DNA from 2 places in the Shewanella sp. M-Br genome. Region 2 is predicted to be linked to the other one. Evidence: riboswitches for the same ligand, from Rfam matches in the RefSeq annotation. Region 2 holds a riboswitch; the other holds the start of a gene.
What was found. Region 2 has a riboswitch for lysine ahead of AAA952_RS17820 (Na+/H+ antiporter NhaC family protein). Riboswitches for the same ligand answer to the same signal wherever they lie in the genome.
Positions count from the first base shown of each region.

Region 1: another riboswitch for lysine. It lies ahead of lysC (lysine-sensitive aspartokinase 3); the one in region 2 lies ahead of AAA952_RS17820 (Na+/H+ antiporter NhaC family protein).

Region 1 is NZ_BJBV01000039.1:16,919-24,526, reverse strand. It holds gene AAA952_RS21825 (S9 family peptidase) at 1-779, shown strand, start outside; gene arcA (two-component system response regulator ArcA) at 868-1,584, opposite strand; gene AAA952_RS21815 (DUF3293 domain-containing protein) at 2,173-2,607, shown strand; lysine riboswitch at 2,708-2,882, shown strand; gene lysC (lysine-sensitive aspartokinase 3) at 3,033-4,388, shown strand; gene AAA952_RS21805 (succinylglutamate desuccinylase/aspartoacylase family protein) at 4,390-5,523, shown strand; gene AAA952_RS21800 (zinc transporter ZntB) at 5,621-6,586, opposite strand; gene AAA952_RS21795 (YacL family protein) at 6,783-7,157, shown strand; gene AAA952_RS21790 (response regulator) at 7,249-7,608, opposite strand, start outside.
Region 2 is NZ_BJBV01000023.1:46,231-53,838, forward strand. It holds gene AAA952_RS17800 (amidohydrolase family protein) at 1-984, opposite strand, end outside; gene AAA952_RS17805 (H-NS histone family protein) at 1,201-1,593, opposite strand; gene AAA952_RS17810 (electron transfer flavoprotein subunit beta/FixA family protein) at 1,904-2,653, shown strand; gene AAA952_RS17815 (electron transfer flavoprotein subunit alpha/FixB family protein) at 2,654-3,580, shown strand; lysine riboswitch at 3,676-3,872, shown strand; gene AAA952_RS17820 (Na+/H+ antiporter NhaC family protein) at 3,952-5,520, shown strand; gene AAA952_RS17825 (M3 family metallopeptidase) at 5,664-7,608, opposite strand, start outside.

The DNA of each region.
Region 1 (7,608 bases), on a different contig from region 2:
TGTGGCAAATCCCTGAATTTGGTGAACTGAAAGCTGAAGATGGCCAAGTGTTACAAACCCGTTTATTCAAACCTGTGCCGTTTGATGCGAGCAAGAAATATCCTGTCGTAGTGCGGGTTTACGGTGGGCCGCACGCACAGTTAGTGACCAACAGTTGGAGCGAGCAGGACTACTTTACCCAGTATCTGGTGCAACAAGGCTATGTGGTGTTCCAGTTGGATAACCGCGGCAGCGCCCACAGGGGCACAAAGTTTGAGCAAGTGATTTACCGTCATTTGGGTGAAGCTGAAGTCAAGGATCAAAAAGTGGGAGTGGACTATTTACGGAGTCTGCCATTTGTCGATGCCGATAATGTAGCGATTTACGGCCACAGCTACGGCGGTTACATGGCCTTGATGAGTTTATTTAAGGCGCCGGATTACTTTAAAGCCGCGATTTCGGGTGCACCTGTAACCGACTGGCGCTTGTATGACACCCATTACACTGAGCGTTACTTAGCCCATCCTGAGGGGAATGAAAAAGGTTATGAAGCCAGCAGTGTGTTCCCTTATGTGAAAAACTATCAAGCGGGTTTGTTGATGTATCACGGCATGGCCGATGATAACGTCTTGTTTGAAAACAGCACTCGGGTTTATAAGGCGCTGCAGGATGAAGGGAAATTATTCCAGATGATCGATTATCCTGGATCTAAACATTCGATGCGTGGCGAGAAAGTGCGTAATCACTTATATCGCTCACTGGCAGATTTCCTCGATAGGCAGTTGAAAAACGCCAAATAGCAGGCATAAAAAAACCAGATCCTAGGATCTGGTTTTTTTGAATCGATTCTTATCAAACCAATTAATACGGGTGTCGCTTAGCGGGCGATTAGCCTTCTAAGTTACCGCAAAAACGATAGCCTTCACCGTGAATAGTCGCGATGATTTCTGGCGTATCTGGCAAGCTTTCGAAATGCTTACGGATACGACGGATAGTCACGTCTACAGTACGATCGTGTGGCTTAAGTTCACGGCCAGTCATTTTCATCAGTAGATCGGCACGAGTCAAAATTTTGCCTGGGTTTTCAACAAAGTGCAGCATAGCGCGGAATTCGCTACGTGGCAGTTTGTAAGATTCACCCTGTGGGCTTACTAATGAACGGCTGTTGATCTCTAAGCTCCAATCGTTGAAGCGGTAGTATTCTACTGAGCTCTTTTCTTCGACTTCGGCACCAGCGCTGTTGACGCGAGTCAGAAGGTTACGAGCACGAATCGTCAATTCACGTGGGTTGAACGGCTTGGTAATATAATCGTCCGCGCCAATTTCAAGTCCAAGGATTTTGTCGACTTCGTTGTCACGACCTGTCAGGAAGATCAGACCTATGTTGTTGATTTCACGTAGTTCACGTGCTAACAACAGGCCATTCTTGCCTGGCAAGTTAATGTCCATAACGACCAAGTTAATTTTGTTTTCCTGCATAGCCTTATGCATTTCTGCGCCATCATTGGCCTCAGTTACCACATACCCTTCTGCCTCGAAAATACTTCTCAGCGTGTTACGGGTAACGGCTTCATCTTCAACGATCAGAATGTGCGGATTTTGCATATTATTTACCTAAATTTTAATCAGTTTATACTAACCAATAAGAGCAACTTACTTCGGGCTCTTATATTCATAAAAGCGTTGATACTTCCTTGAACTGCTTTGTGCTCAAAAGGAAAATCTTTACGGTGACATCTATATCTGGATGTAGATTAAGTGCACGTTTAAGTGTAATACGAGAAAACGTAATCAGTACCAACTTCGATAAGCAATAGTTAGAATAAGTTCCTTAACTATTGTTTTTTTTAAATGTTTAAAAGACAAATCAAATGTAGAACAGATTTTAAACAGATGCCCGGTCAGTTCACGTTACTTAAAGCGATATATGTAACAAACTGTATTGAACGATAAGCATCTTGCTCAATCTGTTTCAACTCACCAGTACGTACATTGTACTCGTTTTAGTCATTTGTTAACAAATGAAATGTTAACAAATTTTAGGTGAGCAGGGGTTTTTACCATGATATTTACTTTAGCTATTGATTAGTATAACTAATGTATTTCTTATTCCTGTGAGCCAGTTCACGCCTCTTTGGATTTTACAATCACTCTGCTACACTAGCTTGGGTTCATTTTTCGACTAGACTACCAATGGACAATACGACTCAAAATTTGTGGCAATGTTACCAAGCGCCGTTGTTTTTGCTGACTCAAGCATTATCCTGTGATTTTTCCTTTGCTGTTATTACCACTCATAATCCCGCTTCAAAGCTTCTCTCTCCCAGCCAAAACCGTTTACTCGATCGCCAACTTCTCCGTGAAATTGAATTACTCGGTAGCCCTTATCGTGCTTTAGTGGGCGCAGCACCGGATTTATCCCACATGGAAAAAAGTTGGGCCGTGTTTATCGATAGAACGATGGCATTGCAATTGGGTAAGAAATTTAATCAATATGCGATTTATGTTGTCGAACAAGGGGATGTGAGCTTAGTGCCTTGCACCTTGGATGGACATGATGAAGTGTGTTTAGGCAAATTTAGAGATTATGTGCAGCTGGTATACGAGCTACCCGATTTGAACATTTAGTTGTTTTCAAAAGATTTTATTTAAATTGTTCATTTGTTATGAAATTAGCATTGACTTCATTAGGGGTTTATTGCTACTTTTTTCGTCCCTTTCCTAGGAAAGGAACAGAAGAGGAGCGTTAACTAGGTAGTCGGTCAGAGGAGCACAAACTCCAGCGATGACTGATGAGGGAGATTAACGCCGAGGCATAGATATGGTTGCTGCATGTTTATGTCGGTCGCTCAGGCTGAATCCTGACGATTGTCACCTGTAATTGGTGGAGAGCTTCTGGTGACGATTGCTGTTTCCCTTCTTTTGGGGTGCGTTATCATTGAGCACCAGGCTCTTCGAACGAAGTCAGTTCGGAGTGTGATCATGTTAGTTATTCAATATCTTATTCAATCTGCATTTATTTGTTGCCCTACGTGTTTCACGGAGGTGCGCTAATGTCCCTCGTTGTCGCAAAATTTGGTGGCACCTCAGTTGCCGACTATAACGCTATGAATCGCTGTGCAGACATAGTGTTAGCTAATCCTCATTGTCGTTTAGTCGTGGTCAGCGCTTCGAGCGGCGTGACTAATCTGTTAGTGGAATTGACCCAAGAATCGATCAACGACGATGGCCGATTACAGCGATTAAAACAAATTGCCCAAATTCAATATGCGATTTTAGATAAGCTCGGTCGTCCTAACGATGTGGCCGCCGCATTAGATAAATTATTGAGTCGCATGTCGGTATTGAGTGAAGCGCTCGCATCACAACGCAGCAAAGCGACTATGGATGAGTTGTTGTCCCTCGGTGAGCAATGTTCTTCGGCGTTGTTTTCGGCGGTGATCCGCGAGAAAGGTGTCAACTCAAGTGCCTTCGATGTGCGCCGAGTATTACGTACTGACAGCCACTTTGGCCGCGCTGAACCTCAGGTTGAAAAGATTGCGACTTTAGCTCGTGATTATCTACAGCCACTGTTAGCGGAGCAAGTGATTGTGACACAAGGCTTTATCGGTGCCGATGAATCGGGTCAAACGACCACGTTAGGTCGCGGCGGTAGTGATTATTCTGCTGCACTGTTAGCTGAAGCGTTACGCGCCTCAGCGGTAGAGATTTGGACCGATGTCGCGGGGATTTATACAACGGATCCTCGTTTGGCGCCCAATGCCTTTCCGATTGCCGAGATCAGTTTCAATGAGGCTGCCGAGATGGCGACCTTTGGTGCCAAGGTATTGCATCCAGCGACTATTCTTCCTGCCGTTCGTCAGCAAATTCAAGTGTTTGTGGGTTCAAGTAAAGAGCCTGAAAAGGGCGGAACTTGGATCCGTCATCAAGTGGAAGATGCGCCCGTATTCCGCGCTGTGGCTTTGCGCCGCGATCAAACCCTATTAAATCTTCACAGCTTGCAAATGTTGCATGCGCAGGGCTTTTTAGCGGAAACCTTTGCGACATTAGCGCGACATAAGATCAGTGTGGATTTGATTACCACATCAGAAGTGAATGTGTCTCTAACCCTCGATAAAACCGGTTCAGATTCAAGTGGACAAGGTCTGTTGAGTGAGGCATTGCTGCAAGAATTATCACAGCATTGTCGTGTGCGAGTTGAAGATGGATTGGCCTTAGTGGCGATTATCGGTAATCGTATTGCGACGACACCGGGTATCTGTCGCCGTGTATTTGAAGTGTTAGAGCCACACAATGTGCGGATGATTTGCCAAGGTGCCAGCCCACATAATCTGTGTGTGTTAGTGGCCGAAGCGGAAGCGGCACAAGTGGTTAAATCGCTGCATCAAAATCTGTTCGAAGGCGTTTAGTATGTTGCCGACAACATCGTCTCTGCAAATCGGGGAGCTTGCCGCAGGGCAAGCACTCACTTTGCCTATCTACCATTTCAAGCCGAGTGACGATAAGGCGACTGGCCCCAAAGTGTATATTCAAGCCAATGTCCACGGTGCTGAAGTACAAGGGAATGCGGTGATTTATCAGTTGATGAAGCAGCTTGAACACTGTGACATCCGCGGCGAAATCACCTTAGTGCCATTGGCCAATCCACTCGGGATCAACCAAAAAAGTGGTGAGTTTACCCTTGGCCGATTTGATCCTATTACGGGCGCGAATTGGAATCGTGAGTATTTGAATCATGCTATCGATTTACCGACTTGGTATGGTGAACATACCAAGCTGAGTGATAGCGAGCTGCTCCAAGCCTATCGCAGTACTTTGGTTGAAGCCTGTCAGCAAAAATTGCGGCATGAATGGGGCATCACAACGGGTCATAGACTTGCGGTTAACCTGCAGATTATGGCCCATGGCGCGGATATAGTGCTCGATCTGCACACTGGTCCTAAGTCTTGTAAGCACTTGTATTGCCCTGAATATGACTTAGCTGCTGCGCAGTTTTTGTCGATCCCTTATACGCTCATTATCCCCAATGCCTTTGGTGGCGCCATGGATGAGGCTGCGTTTTGTCCTTGGTGGCAATTGAGTGATTTTGCAAAATCTCAAGGGCGTGATTTAGGAGTTGCAGTGTCAGCGTTAACCTTGGAATTGGCGAGCCAAGAGCGCGTCTGCCTTGAGGATGCACGGGTTGATGCACAAGGGATTTTGGCATATTTAAGCCACCGAGGCGTGATCGCTGAAACCGTTGCACCCGCTAAAATGACGCGTTTTGGTTGTTATCTAAAAGACTATAAAAAATATCACGCGCCAAGTGCTGGGTTAGTGGAATACCTCGCACCTGTGGGTGAGCCATTAGCTGCGGGGCAGCCCTTAGTGAATTTGCTGCGAATGGATTTATACGGTACGGCGGATGAGCTAAAAACGGTTAGTTTGCCGCAGGACTGCGTGCCGATTTTGCACTTTGCTTCGGCGTCAGTGCACCAAGGAACAGAGCTTTATAAAGTCATGACTCATGTGTTTGAGTTGCCGACATTCCAGCCTAAATCATAAAAATTAGCTCGTAAGCATTAGCTCATAACAATTAGCTTAAGGGACTGAGAGAAAACAACGCCAATCCTAATCAATTGGCTTTGTTGTTTTAAGGTGGCTATAACCACTTAAATCGATAAAACAGCGCCATTTGCAGGGCGACGAGTGAGATTAATATGCCGCAGAAGGTGGCGAAGGCCCAAGTGTTGTCCGCGCCCGGTATCCCGCCAATATTGACCCCAAGTAAGCCTGTTAAAAAGCCCAACGGTAAGAAGATTGCTGACACTAAGGATAAGAAGTATAAGCGTTTGTTGAGTTGCTCCGATTGCTGACTGAGTAATTCTTCTTGAGTCACATTAGCCCTATCGCGCAGGGCATCAAGATCTTCAATGGTGCGGATAAGTTTATCGTTTGTTTCCCTCAGCTTGAGTCGCTCAGTATCTTTAAATAGGCTGAATTGCTCGGAAATTATTTTCGAGAATGCTTCGCGCTGTGGGGCTAAATAGCGGCGAATGGCTACAGTTTGACGGCGCAGTTCGGCGATATCGGTACGTAAATCTTTCACATTGCCTGAGACGACTAGTTCTTCTAAATCAGAGAGCTGTTCTTCCAATTTATCAATAAACTCGACTTTACGATTGGTCAGTCGCTCGCAGATTGCGACGATAAAGTCCCCCGTAGTTGTAGGCCCATTGCCCTCAAGGATCAGCTCGGCGACATCTTTGACCGACTGTAACTCGCGATCGCAGGTGGAAATGATCTGCTGTTTATCGGCATAGATACGCACGGCCACCATGTCTTCTGGAGCAGAATTGGGGTTGAGGTTAACGCCGCGTAATGCGAGTAATATGCCTTCACCTGTAATCACAGCACGGGGACGAGTGTCTTGGGCGAGTAGGGCATCACTTTCGACCTTAGGCAGACCGCTATTGAGTATCCAGTGGCGTGCCTTTTTATTACGATAGCGAAGGTGTAACCAGAGTAGGCCATCCTGAGGATCCCATTTTTCGATCTGTTCTAGGCTCAAGGTGGAACCCGCTTGGGCGCCGCTGAGCACTAAACTGTAGATAAACCCTTCGTGCATATCGCATTCCATTTAACTTTCAAAATCATCCAAACAAACTAACTGATTTTGTCATGAAAATGAAGTCAGTACTTATGCTTAACGACATGAGACAAACGTAAATTGACATAAATTTGATGTGCTGAGTGATGCAAGCAACTTAGCCAAGGATAGGTTAAAATTAGCATTAGTAGGCTTAGATCAAAGAGACAATAAAATGGAATACGAATTTCGGCGTAACAGTTTAACTGGCACTTTTTTGGCTAGCTTTAGCATGGATCATGAAGTGCTTGGGCAATGGTTTACGGAAGAATTAGGGACTGAGTTAGCTAAAATTCAGCAAGTGTTGAGCGTGATAAAAGAAATTCAAGCCGATAAACGAGGTTCATGGCGTCTTGTTGGTAATGATTTTACCTTAGAGTTAGAGCGTGAACAGGCCCGAGTCTTTGCCAATACCTTAGGCTTTGAGCAAGAATATGAATTGGAAGAGGCTATGTCACTCTATGATGCTGAGTCAGAAGCTTATTGTGGCCTAGAGGATTTTGAGCAGGCGCTATTGAGTTGGCAGCAATTTATTGAGAAAGGTTTGTAATCATTTATTTAATCTCTATTTGATAAAAACATAAAGGCAATCATGGGATTGCCTTTATTTTTTTCGCGATACCAAGCTCACTTTCGTATCTTTAATGATTCAGGTAGCGCACCGCCATTTCGGTTCTTGATTTCGCATTGGCTTTACGCAGTAGGTTTTTCACGTGTACTTTAACTGTGCCTTCACTAATGTGTAAATGCTCTGAAATCATGCGATTACTTAAGCCTTCCGCCAGTTGCTTTAGAATTTGCAGCTCCCTTGGGGTTAAGCTTGAAATCCATTCTTGTTCATCGGTCGCATCTTTAAGTTCGTAAAGATATTCCTCGACTTCATCGCTGATCACCCTGTGGCCAAGCATGGCATTTTTGAGTTTTTCGAGCAGCAAATCTGGCTCAGTATCTTTGAGCAAATAGCCGTCGGCTCCAGCACGAAGTAAACGGATAACATCCTG
Region 2 (7,608 bases):
TAAATCCGCCAGTGATACTTCACGATCAGCGTCATCTGTGCCGACATCGGGTGCCTGCGGATAGTTTAAAGGCAAGATCAACGGATAGTTCAGCGCCTTTAACTCATTGATGCGTGAGTATTCTTGACCATTACCAAGTAGGTTGGCTGGCAGTTTATGTTCTTTGAGTAAATGGGCTGCACGTAATTGGTCGTTGAGATTTTTGGTTTCAAAGATAATTTGCTTATCGGCTAAATTATCTAAACGCTCAAAGGCAATATTAAATTCGACTTGATTGTTTATTGCGCCATTGGCAGGTTTGTTTTTATTTTGGTTATACCAATTTGCATCGGCAAAGGTTTGCCTAATAAGTGCAATGCTGCCCATTAATGATGAGGGATAATCTTGTTCAGACGAACCTTTATCAAATGCCATAAAAGGTTGACTGCGGGCGCGATAAATCACTTCATTAGCCGTTTTGTCTGCTAATGAAAGGCTGACACCCGTCCCACGGAAGATACCGTCGAGTTTGCTACTTTGCACACTGGTGAAACCATTATTAATCCACTCTTTTGCGCGTTCTTTATTGGGGTAAACGTAATTAAACCATTCTTTTTCAGAATGAATTGCACCATTTTCCGCATTACCACCTATACGCTTTATATCATAGACGGGGCGAGTGAGCTTAAGTTTGGGATATTCGAACTCAATCCCATAATCAGTAAAAGGATCGATAAATCCGGGATAAATTGTATAACCACTCAAATCGATTCTAAATGCGCCAGCGGGAATGTCGTTGTGCTCAATAATGGCTTTAATTCGATTATTTTCAATTAATAAAGTGGCATCGCTTAAACGTTTTCCCGGGGCAATAATTAATTCAGCATGGGTAAATGCAGTGAGTTTACTGGATGTTGTTCCAGTATTGAGCTGGGCAAATGTTGTTTGTGATACTAAGCTAGCGATTATGCTGCAGCTTATCATTATCTTATTGTTTATCTGCATTATTTTATTCAATCGAGTGAGGGTGAACAAAGAGTAACTGAAAGCAGATGTAAATACTAAGGCTGAATTGTAACGTAATTTGAGCGGGAGTGAGGTGCGGAATTAACGGCTGTCGTTTAAGTTTGAAACGATTGATGGATATAAAAAAGCTCGCAATTAATGCGAGCTTTTATGCAAACTTGTGTTGGCAAATTAGCGCCATCACACTTGGTTGGATTAGATTAAGAAATCTTCCATAGAACGACCTTTGTTGATCTCGTTCTTAAATACGGTAGGCATACGGCCTTGGCCAGTCCATTGAACCATTTCACCGTCAACTTCAATTTGGTATTTGGCTGGACGAGGAGCGCGTTTCTTCGCAGCAGCTTTAACAGCTACGCCACCTAAGTCATCAATTGATAAACCAACGGCTTCCATTTGTTGACGGATTTCTTCAATCTTAGCATTACGAGCTGCCATGGCTTGTTCTTCTTCCTCAGCCATAGACTCGCGTTCTACTAAAATTTTATCTAATTTGTCGGCTAAATCACGTAACTCTTCAACGCTAAGTTCTTTTACTGCAGCTTTAAAACGACGGCCGTGAGTTAATATCTCTAAAAATTCGCTCATATCTATTTTCGTCCCACTCTATTTTTAATACAGGATAATGGTGAACAACACCTAAATGATAGAAACTAATATAGCTCGAATCAAATAAAATTATGCGTTTTAAGGAAATTAAATATTATTTATTTTTTGAACTTTTCTTATTCCCTCAAATAAGTGTCCAAAAAAGTGGCCGTTGCAGCGGATTAAAAAATACAAACAGGCGTTTGACTTTGGTTGACGTTAACGTTAACAGGACGTAAAGTTGTTCTATCCTGCATTGGTATTAACCAATGTTTTGTCCATGTACATGAAAGTGTAGGAAGGAAACCCTATGAAAGTATTGGTGCCCGTTAAGCGCGTTGTTGATGCCAATGTGAAGGTCAGGGTCAAAGCTGACAATACAAGTGTTGACACTGCAAACCTAAAAATGGCGTTGAACCCTTTTTGTGAAATCGCAGTAGAAGAAGCGGTTCGTTTAAAAGAAGCGGGTAGCGCTACTGAAGTGGTTGTTGTCAGTATTGGTAATAAAGCCGTGCAAGAACAACTGCGTACCGCGCTTGCATTAGGCGCAGATCGTGCAATTCATATCGATACTGAAGAAGAGCTCGTGCCAGTGTCTATCGCCAAATTGCTCAAAGCGGTACAAGACAAAGAACAAGCAGAGCTGGTGATTTTTGGTAAGCAATCCATCGATGGTGATAATAACCAAACTGGCCAAATGTTTGCCGCGTTAATGGATATGCCACAGGCGACCTTTGCTTCAGAAATCAAATTAGAAGCGAATACATTACAAGTCACCCGTGAAATTGACGGCGGCATGCAAACTCTTAAACTGCCTTTACCTGCTGTTGTGACCGCCGATTTACGTTTGAACGAACCCCGTTACGCTTCACTGCCTAACATAATGAAAGCCAAGCGTAAGCCATTAGAAGTATTTACTGTGGCAGACTTAGGCGTGACGTTAAAGAGTCACCAAACGATTGTGAAGGTCACTCCGCCAGCTGAACGTAAAGCGGGCATCATGGTAGCGTCGGTAGCTGAGCTAGTTGAAAAGTTAAAAAATGAAGCGAAGGTGATCTAAATGGCCATTTTAGTATTAGCTGAACATGATAATGCAGCACTGAAACTCGATACGGCAAAAATTGTTACCGCTGCCCGTGCCATAGGCGATGAAGTACATGTCTTAGTTGCGGGTCACCAATGTGGCGCGGTTGTCCAAGCAGCACAGGCACTACAAGGCGTTAGCCAAGTACTCGTTGCCGATGCCAGCGTGTATGAAGCGCATTTAGCGGAAAATTTTGCCAAATTGCTGGTGGACTTAGCGCCAAACTATGGTCACATTCTGGCCTCGGCTTCAAGTTTAGGTAAGGATACGCTTCCGCGCGTGGCTGCTTTATTAGATGTCGCGCAAATCTCAGAAGTTATTACCGTCGTCAATGCGGACACCTTTGTGCGCCCTGTGTATGCGGGTAATGCCTTAGCGACAGTGCAAAGCCATGATGCCATTAAAGTGATGACAGTGCGCGCTAGTGCATTTGACGCTGCGCCAGAAGGTAACAGTGCAGCTGTGACGACACTCGATAAAGTGTTTGAAGCGAGAACTCAGTTTGTTTCCCAATCGCTGACAGTTTCTGCCCGTCCAGAGTTAGGCAATGCTGGCATTATTGTATCTGGCGGCCGAGGCATGGGCAGTGGTGAAAACTTCGGCATGTTGGAGCAACTTGCTGATAAGCTCGGCGCAGCCGTTGGCGCATCACGCGCAGCCGTTGACGCAGGTTTTGTGCCTAACGATTTACAAGTGGGTCAAACTGGTAAAATCGTTGCGCCAAACTTGTATATTGCCGTCGGTATTTCTGGCGCGATTCAACATTTAGCCGGCATGAAAGACGCTAAAGTCATCGTTGCAATCAACAAAGATCCTGAAGCGCCGATTTTTCAAGTTGCCGATTATGGACTCGTTGCAGATCTGTTTGAGGCGGTTCCTGAGCTGATTACAAGTCTCAGTTGATTTTATCCGTGATCTAGGTCACATTAAGTGGCTTTGCGGTAGCATCTGCTAAGCCGCTTATGTTTTTATGTGCCTCACGCCCGTGCAAGGGCGTTCTTAGAAGTAGAGGCGCGCCAAATATTAGTAGTGATCAGTAGGGTGATTCCGTTGATCGATTGCGAAAGGATTTGGTGCCGAAGTGGTTCGATTTATCACGATCGACTGCTGGGGTTGTACCTAATAGGTGCAGCACTGCCATAGTATTTTCCGATATGGATATTGGGAATAGTTACTATGGAGCGCTACTGATAGGACAGGTGACCTTGGGTATCTATTGCCTTTTCCCACCAGTTCAGTCGCCCTCCATTCGTATTTAACGAAGATAATAATCAATGACTGTTATGAATTATGCCGATTCGGCACTTTCCTTGTTGCCGCCTGCGGTGGCTATCGTGTTGGCGATCTTGACTCGCCGTGTACTGCTTTCTTTGGGGTTAGGTATTTTAATTGGTGCTTTATTGCTCAATCAATTTTCACCTTTAGCAACGGGTGAGTTTGTATTTAATGGCGTTAAAGGGCTTTTTTGGACTGATAAAGGTCTAAATTCGTGGAACTTATATATTCTCGGTTTCTTAATTGTACTGGGAATGATCACAGCGTTAATTACCGTAAGTGGCAGCGCGCGGGCTTTTGCCGATTGGGCTCGTTTACATATACGTAATAAACGTGACGCTAAACTATTGACTATGTTTTTAGGTTGCGTAGTTTTTATTGATGATTATTTCAATAGTTTAGTTGTTGGTTCGGTCGCTCGACCTGTTACCGATCGTTATTATGTTTCCCGCGCTAAGTTAGCTTATTTATTAGATTCTACTGCGGCGCCTGTGTGCGTTATATCTCCAGTTTCGAGCTGGGGCGCTTATATTATCGCACTCATTGGCGGGATATTAACTGCCCATGGTTTTGCTGATACGGGTCATTTGAGTATTTTTATTCAAATGATCCCGATGAACTTTTACGCAATCTTCTCCTTGTTATTATTACTTTTTGTTGTCTTTATGGGACTAGATGTTGGGCCAATGCGTGAGCATGAGCTCAATGCCCAACGTGGTAATTTATACGATGAGTCTAAAGGATTACCGCCTGGGGCGAACGCGGATTTACCTGAAGCCGAAACCGGTAAGATTTTAGGTTTGTTCCTGCCGATTACCGTGTTGGTATTTGCAACCCTCTATTTCATGATTAACAGTGGCGCTCAAGTACTCGCGGCGGAAGGGATTGAATTTAATATTATTTCTGCTTTTGAGAAAACCGATGTCAGTTCATCACTTTTCTTTGGTGCATTAATTGGTCTAGCGGTTTCGCTGATATTGAATTTAGTGCAAGGCGTTGAGAAATTGATGATAGTCAAAGGTATAGTGCAGGGCGCTCGCTCTATGCTGCCGGCGATTTACATCCTGTTATTTGCTTGGACAATCGCAGGTGTGATTGGTCAACTCGAAACCGGTAAGTTTATGGCGAGTTTAGCAACAGGAAATATTCCGTTCGCGTTTTTACCCGCCTTAATGTTTGTGCTAGCAGGTATTACCGCGTTCTCAACTGGTACTAGCTGGGGTACGTTCGGGATCATGTTGCCGATTGCTGCTGATATGGCGATGGGAAGCCACACTGGCATGATGTTGCCTATGCTTGCCTCTGTGCTGGCGGGGGCTGTATTTGGCGATCACTGCTCGCCAATTTCCGACACGACTATCTTGTCGTCTACGGGTGCTAGTTGCCACCACATCGACCATGTGGTGACTCAACTACCTTATGCACTCATTGCGGCGTTTATTAGCTTAGTGGGTTATGTGGCACTTGGATTTACCGAGTCTGTTGTCGCGGGTTTAGTGGCTTGTAGTGTGGCATTTGTGATCAGTATTATCGTACTTAAAATCAAATCGAAAGGCGCAATTAGCTAGACGTTAATTGAAACCTTTCACTGCAAACGTTCACGACAAATAAGTCAAAATAAATCAGCCAGCATTATGCTGGCTGATTTTTTGGTTAAGGCTGAGTTTGTCTTTATCTCTAGCCTATCGCATTAAGGCTATCAACTCTTAGCTTAGCGTGCTTGATCTAGACCGCGGCGTTTAAGTAAGCCTTCTGTGGTTGGTTCTTGTCCGCGGAAGTTTTTGTAGGCGTCCATTGGCGCTATGCTATTACCCACTTCACGGATCGTTTTGCGGTACTTCATGCCGATTTCACGATTGAGCCCGCCTTGGGTTTGTACATAGGCAAACGCATCCGCCGCTAAAATCTCACTCCACATATAAGCGTAATAACTTGCCGAGTAACCGCCGGGGAAGGCGTGGGCAAAATAGGTCGACTTATAACGCGGAGGTACGGCACTAATGTTTAAGCCGTGCTTTTTCAAGGCATTGGCTTCAAAGGTTGGTACATCTTGCAACGGCGTATCTGGGCTTAATGAATGCCATTCCATGTCTACTAATGCGGCGGCCATGTATTCCAGAGTGTCAAAGCCTTGGTTGAAGCTGCCAGATTTCAGCAGTTTTTGCAGCAGTTCATCGGGAATGGGTTTGCCCGTTTCGTAGTGTTTCGCGTAGTTCGCTAACACTTTTGGATGGGCGGCCCAATCTTCTTCAAACGTCGATGGGAATTCGACAAAGTCGCGTGAAACCGAGGTGCCCGCCAGACTTGGATAAGTCACTTTAGAGAACATGCCGTGGGTGCCGTGACCCATTTCATGGAACATAGTAGTGACTTCGTTATAGCTGACGAAGGTGGGTTGACCTTCGGGCGCTTTCTTTATGTTCATCACGTTGACGACCACAGGTTTAGTGCCTTCGAGGAAGGATTGACCGACGAACGAACTCATCCAAGCGCCACCACGTTTACCTTCACGGGCAAAATAGTCGGCGTAGAAAATGGCCATGCTTGAGCCATCGGCATCAAACATTTCGTAGGCTTTCACATCGGGATGGTAAACCGGTAAATCTGGGCGTGGTTTTAAGGTGACGCCATAGAGTTCTTTGAGTGTGTAGAATACGCCGTCTTCGAGAACGCGGTTAAACTCGAAGTATGGGCGAATGCTATTTGCATCGAGGGCGTATTTTTCTTGGCGGACTTTTTCTGCGTAAAACTCCCAGTCCCACGGTGCCAGTTCAAATTTCCCACCGGTTTTAGTGATCATGGCTTGAATGTCGGCCGCTTCTTTCTCTGTGTTAGCAACTACCGCAGGCACCATTGAGCCAAACATGCTGTAAACCGCTTCGGGTGTTTTGGCCATTTGCGGTGCTAATCGATAACTTGCCCAGTTTTCATAGCCTAATAGTGTTGCGCGCTCGGCTCTGAGTTTCGCTAAACGAGATACGAGTGACGCAGTTTCGTTTTCACCAGTTAAGCCACGGTTCGCTGAGGCTTCCCAAATACGCTGGCGTAGCTCACGGTTTTCCAGTGATGCCAACACAGGTTGGCGAGTGGTGTTGGTGATGTTAATCAGATACTTTCCATCGTGACCTGCCGCTTTGGCATCGTTCGCGGCTGAAGCTATTTCACCGTCGGTTAATCCAGCAAGTTCACTTTTTGAATCCACCACAACGGCGATTTCTTTGGTTAAGCGTAATAAACGCTGAGAGAACTCATTCGTTAGTGTTGATTGTTCTTCATTTAACGCGCGGATTTTAACTTTTTGTTCATCGGTAAGTTTAGCGCCAGCCATGATAAAGCGTTGGTGATATACCTTAACCAAACGTACGGCTTCTGGAGTTAACCCTAAGTTAGTGCGGTCGTTATAGATGGCTTCGATACGGGCAAATAGCGCTGGGTTTAAGTTGATATTATCTGAGTGGGCCGCCATTTTGGGCGCCATTTCGCCTTGGATTTTACGCAGTTCTGGATTGCTATTCGACCCTGCTAAATTATAAAACACGCTTGATGCACGGTTGAGTAGGGCGCCGCTTTTCTCCATAGCGACAATCGTATTATCGAAGGTTGCTGCTGCCGGATTATTGGCTATTGCGAGAATTTCTTGATACTGCTCAGCCATG